One region of the Flavobacterium sp. NRK F10 genome, then DNA from elsewhere that is predicted to be linked to it. Evidence: riboswitches for the same ligand, from Rfam matches in the RefSeq annotation. Region 1 holds a riboswitch; the other holds the start of a gene.
What was found. Region 1 has a riboswitch for thiamine pyrophosphate ahead of NHF50_RS08495 (TonB-dependent receptor). Riboswitches for the same ligand answer to the same signal wherever they lie in the genome.

Region 1 (3,200 bases):
TTCAGACCCGGCGGACACGGAGCACTTATCAAAAACCTGAATGATTTAGAGGCAGATGTTATTTTTATTAAAAATATTGACAACGTTTCACAAAACCATATCATTCCCATTTTTGAATACAAAAAAGTACTTGGCGGCGTATTGCTGGAACTACAAGCTCAAACCTTTTACTATCTGAAAGAATTAGAAAACCAATCCGTTTCAGAAGAACTAATCAATGAGATTACCGGTTTTGCTACTCAAAAGTTAAATATTGTTCTGCCTAAAGATTTTTATAAATACCAGACACAATACAAGGTTGAAACGCTACAATCTTTCCTTAACAGACCTATCCGTATTTGCGGAATGGTAAAAAATGAAGGAGAACCGGGCGGAGGACCTTTCTGGATTAAAAATGAAGAAGGAGAAATTTCACTTCAGATTGTGGAAAGTTCTCAAATTGATTTCAGTAGCCCAAAACAACTTGCTATTGCACAGCAAGCTACTCATTTTAATCCGGTGGATATTATTTGCGGGATCAAAAACTATAAAGGTGAAAAGTTTGACCTTACCCAATTTGTTGATCATAACACCGGCTTTATCGTAGAAAAAAACAAAGACGGAAAACCTATAAAGTCATATGAATTACCCGGTTTATGGAATGGCGCCATGGCAGGCTGGATCTCAATTTTCGTAGAGGTTCCATTGGTTACTTTCAATCCGGTAAAAACAATCAACGATTTGTTGAAACCGGCTCACCAACCTGAAAATGAATAAAGAATACATTCAAAAGGAGTTACGATTCAAAGCTGTAAGAAGCAGTGGCGCCGGAGGTCAGAATGTAAATAAAGTAGCTACAAAAGTCGTTTTAAATTTTGATGTTCCAAATTCTTCGGGACTTACTGCTGAAGAAAAAGCATTACTTCATGAAAAACTGACTACAAAAATATCTCAGGAAGGAATTTTAATTTTATCCTGTGACGAAGACCGGAGCCAACTTAAAAACAAAGGAATTGTTACTCAGCGCTTTTGGGAATTATTATCCAAAAGTATGAAGAGACCTAAAGTCAGAAAAGCGACTAAAACACCCCGATCTGCCCAAGAAAAAAGACTACAATCAAAAAAGAAATCATCTGAAATTAAGGCAAACCGAAAGAAGCCAAACTTTTAGACCTATAAACTTGGAACTTTAGGCGAAAGAATTATATCTTTGCGTCGTCTCAAAGGGGTGCTCAAAATAAAGAGCTGAGATCATACCCATAGAACCTAGAACAGGTAATGCTGTTTAGGGAAAGCTGAGCATTGAGAAAATGTATTTTTACATTTTATGGAAAAATGTGCAGGCGCGCAAGCTCATTTTTCACGTTATGCAACCAGCAAGAGTATCAATTTTTAATAGTAACCTAAGAGTAATTACCCCTTTTATTCGTAAATTTTAATTACGGATGAAATTATTATTCACAAAAAGTGCCAAGCACAAAGTCACAAACCCAAAAACTCTTTTGAGTTTAACTGCTGTTCTTGTTTCTTCTGTTTCATTTTCACAGGAAAGAGCAAAAGACACAACAAAAGTCACCGATTTAAAAGAAGTAACGGTATCAGCAGTTAGAGCAAAAGACAAAAACCCGATTACTTTTACAAATGTTTCTGAAGAAGAAATCGAATCAAAGAACTTAGGACAAGACATTCCTATTTTATTAAATTATTTACCGTCGGTAGTTACTACGACCGATGCCGGAAACGGAGTAGGTTACACCGCTATGAGAGTTCGCGGATCTGACGGTTCCCGGATCAATGTAACGCTTAACGGTATCCCTTTTAACGACAGCGAAAGTCAAGGATCTTTTTTTGTTGACCTACCTGACTTTGCATCTTCTTTAGAAAGTGTTCAGCTACAAAGAGGTGTCGGAACTTCTACAAACGGAGCCGGAGCCTTCGGAGCCAGTCTGAATATGCAAACCAAAAGTTATCAGGAAAAAGCACATGCAGAGATCGCTAATTCAGTAGGATCATTCGGCACGCAAAAACATACTTTGTCGTTCGGAACAGGGTTACACGGCAATTTTGAAATGAACGGACGTATCTCGCAAATTGAATCTGACGGTTATGTAGATCGTGGATCCTCTAATATGTTCGGCTACCTTTTCAATGCCAATTATGTGAAAGAAAATACTCTGATTAAACTGATCGCTTTCGGCGGAAAAGAAAAAACCTATCAGGCTTGGTGGGGACAGGACACTGCGGCAATGGAAGGGTTGCGTGCTACTAATCCCAATTTTGATTTTGGCAGAAAATTTAACGTTTCCGGAATTATGATGAATGATAACGGGGAAATTACAGGATATTACAACGACCAGACAGATAATTATTGGCAGAACCACTTTCAATTACACTGGACTGAAAAGTGGACTGAAAAGTGGACCTCTAATACCGCCTTACATTATACGAAAGGAAAAGGGTATTACGAAGAATACATAGACAATTATTACTACTCCAACATTTTATTTGAGGACGATTCTTACCTGTCTTTCTTCGGATTAGATGACATCACTGTAAACGGGAACACCATCTCTTCAATGAACTATATCCGAAAAAGATGGCTAGATAATGACTTCTTCGGAGCTACTTTTTCAGCTAATTACAAAACAGCTAAAACGGATATTTTACTTGGCGGAGCTGCGAATCGTTACCTAGGAAAACATTACGGAGATGTTGTCTGGACTCAATATGAAATTCCTGATTTAGGTCGTTATTATAGCAATTACGGTAACAAAGACGATGTCAATTTCTACGCTAAAGCTTCACAACAATTTAACAAATTAAATGTTTTTATAGACCTACAATACCGCTACGTGGGCTATCAGGCTACTTCTTATAAATTTGCCGATGTTAATGACACATTTCACTTCTTCAACCCTAAAGTTGGCTTAAACTACCAATTAAACACTAAAAATGCTTTCTACGGTTTTGCCGGAGTAGCCAATAAAGAACCCAGAAGAAGTGATTACGAAGATGAAAACATCAAACCGGAACGCCTATACGATTTTGAATTAGGCTGGAAACACAATAGTTCTAAGTTCAAACTATCAGCCAATGGATTTTTCATGTACTACCTTGACCAGTTAGTTATGACAGGTGCTTTAAGTGACACCGGTTCGCCTATTTTTACCAATTCAGGAAAAAGTTACCGTTTAGGAGCTGAAGTGGAATCCGTAGTAAAA
Region 2 (3,200 bases), 580 kb from region 1:
TTCCTCCTTGTAGACCAAAAGGTTTACCATACGACAGGGGAGCAGGAGACATTTCCTTATTAGATATGGTCATTCTGAGAGTTCCATCATTTTCTAAAACGTTTATTCTTTTTACACTTATTTCGTTAAAGGTTTGGTTTTTATCAGTATAGATTCTGAAAAATAGTCCAAAAATCAAAATCAAAGAAATAAATACAGAATATATAATTAAAAAAAGGATCTGCTTTTTTACCTTATAGAAATCGTTTTGTGAGTTCATTTATTGAGTTTAATTAAAATAGGAATACTATTTAAAGGTTGATTAAATCAAATAATTAATTATTGTCAGCGAAACTAAGAGAACATAGGAAATTGTTTTAGAAAAAAGATTTGAAGTATCCTTTTTTTAGGTTGAAAGTGACATTGAAGAGTATTTTTAAATTATTCACTCCTCTCTTTTTGAAAATTTTATGCTTTTTAGAAAAAGATCTAATAATATAAATAAAAAACGTCATTGCTGAAAGTTTTTTATCGTTGTGTACATTCTGAAGAAAGCAAATGATTAATTGTATGGTTTCAAAGCGGTTTTTATTTTACAGGAGTAGAGTGATTCGAATACCAGTAAAGTTTCTCCTGTCTGAAAAAATCTATTGTCTGTTCCAAATACCCTTGGAACTTTCTTTCAAACTGAAATGAGTATTCTCTCCGTTATTTCCAGAATTATAGTATTATTTATCTGAATGTAACTAAATGTCTTGTTGTAACTTTATAAGTTACTTCATTTCTTGAAATGTTTTTGCTTGTTGCCAAAAATAGGCATCCGTATATTGTCTTAAAATTATCCACAACTTAGGAGCATAAAGCAAAGCGATACGACGGTAAACGAAATACAAACATCAAATTCTAATGTCCCTTATACTGATGCTAAAACGGATCTTGATTTGACATTACGATTGCCAGAAGTCAGATATTGATTAAAAGAGAATTCTCAGTTAATAACGTTATCCCAATCTTCGTCTGATTATGTTAAATCTCGTTTGATGATGTTTTGCTGGTTAAGTGACACAATAATATTTTGTATATTTGTCTTCGCTTTAGGGGTATTCTGAAAAGAATTGAGAGAGTCCCTTTGAACCTGATACGGCTTACACCGACGTAGGGAAAAGCAAAAAAAGACTTCTTGTACAAAAGTTGTTTCTTTCTTTTGTTTTCAGTTTTTTCCTAAAGCTATTTTTACCTCATAAATAGATTATTACAATGGAAAAAACACTTTGGGAATACATTCAATCAGTAAAAGATCAATCTCCGTTAATACACAATATTACCAACTATGTGGTGATGAACAATACGGCCAATGCTTTACTTGCGGTTGGTGCTTCTCCTGTAATGGCTCATGCAAAATCTGAAATTAAAGATATGGCAAGTATTGCCAGTGCTGTATTAATTAACATTGGTACGCTGGATGAATATTGGTCTGAAGTGATGTTGATAGCAGCGAAAGCAGCCCATACTTTAAACAAGCCTTGGGTGCTCGACCCTGTAGGCGCCGGAGCAACACCTTATAGAAATGAAATCCTCCAAAAACTATTACAATACCGCCCTACGGTAATTAGGGGGAATGCGTCTGAAATATTAGCTCTTGCCAAATCGAACTCATCTGTCACGAAAGGAGTAGATAGTATTGCTTTAAGTAATGAAGCTGTTCAGGCAGCTCGTGATTTAGTAAATGATTATGGAGCAATTGTTTGTATTTCAGGAGCAACAGATATTATTTTGAATGACAGTGGGCAAATCTACTTTATTAAGAATGGTCACCCTATGATGACCAAAGTGACAGGACTGGGATGTACTGCTTCAGCTTTAACAGCTGCTTTTATTGCTGTAGCAGAAAACAAAACAGAAGCAACCACCGCGGCTATGGCTTTACTGGGTATAGCGGGTGAACTCGCCGAAAAACAGTCTTCCGGACCGGGAAGTCTGCAAATGAATCTATTGGATAAATTATATGCTGTAACAGAAACCGAATTTAGCGGATACCTTAAAGTTGCAATGGAATGAAAGAACAATCCACATTCCCATATAAACTCTATTTAGTTATTTCCCAAGCGGATTGTAGCGACCGAAATTTTCTTACTGTTGCAGAACAGGCTATTTTGGGCGGTGTAGATATCATCCAACTAAGGGAAAAGAATGATGAAACGGATATATTTGTTCGCAAGGCATTCCAACTAAAAGAAATCACCGATAAATATCAAATTCCTCTTATTATCAATGATGATTTTGAAGTCGCAAAAGAAGTAGAAGCTACCGGCATACACGTAGGAAACACAGATATTGCCCCTGTTGAGGTTAAAAAACAATGGTGTAAAGTCAAACAAATAGGTTATTCCATAGAATCTATTGATCAATTGGAAAATGAACAAACGGTCGTTGCCGATTATTTGGGTATTAGTCCCATTTTTAAAACATCGACCAAAACCGATACCATTACTGAATGGGGACTTGAGGGAATCAGAACAATAAGAAAGCTTACAGATAAACCTTTGGTTGCTATAGGCAATATCCATCGACATAATGTAAAATCTGTAATAAATGCCGGAGCAGATTGTATTGCTGTGGTTTCTGCGATATGTGGTGCAACCGACCCTCAAAAAGCAGCATATGAATTAAAAAATGAAATCTTAAAATGAAAAAATATCAATACCCTTCCGTATTAACCATTGCAGGTTTTGACGGTAGTGGTAGTGCGGGAATTCAGGCGGATATTAAGACCATCTCAGCTTTAGGCTGTTATGCGACCTCTGTTTTAACTGCACTACCTGTACAGAACACACAAGGTGTAAAAAATATATTTCCCATTCCTATAAAAGCGGTAGCCGAACAGCTCGAAACCGTTATGGAAGATATTGTTCCCAATGCCATAAAAATAGGTATGGTACATACCCCGGAACTGGTTGATGTTATTGTGCAAACATTGCAAAAACATAGTCAAATTCCTGTCGTGTTCGATCCTGTAATGGTGGCTACCAGTGGTCATCGCCTTATCGAGGAAGAAACGATTAACGTTATTATCGAAAAGCTATTGCCCATTGCAGATATTATTACTCCTAATATGGATGAGGCAGCTATTCTTGCTCAGATGGAAGTAGAGACCTTAGACGATATGCAGTTGGCCGTAGAGCGTATCAAAAAAATGGGGTGTAAAAATATCTTGTTGAAAG

Region 2: another riboswitch for thiamine pyrophosphate. It lies ahead of thiM (hydroxyethylthiazole kinase); the one in region 1 lies ahead of NHF50_RS08495 (TonB-dependent receptor).

The regions. Positions count from the first base shown of each region.
Region 1 is NZ_JAMXLC010000001.1:1,857,575-1,860,774, reverse strand. Features, by position in the region: gene NHF50_RS08505 (DUF4301 family protein) at 1-756, shown strand, start outside; gene arfB (alternative ribosome rescue aminoacyl-tRNA hydrolase ArfB) at 749-1,150, shown strand; TPP riboswitch at 1,194-1,291, shown strand; gene NHF50_RS08495 (TonB-dependent receptor) at 1,425-3,200, shown strand, end outside.
Region 2 is NZ_JAMXLC010000001.1:2,436,759-2,439,958, forward strand. Features, by position in the region: gene NHF50_RS10980 (hypothetical protein) at 1-259, opposite strand, end outside; TPP riboswitch at 1,066-1,158, shown strand; gene thiM (hydroxyethylthiazole kinase) at 1,237-2,037, shown strand; gene thiE (thiamine phosphate synthase) at 2,034-2,669, shown strand; gene thiD (bifunctional hydroxymethylpyrimidine kinase/phosphomethylpyrimidine kinase) at 2,666-3,200, shown strand, end outside.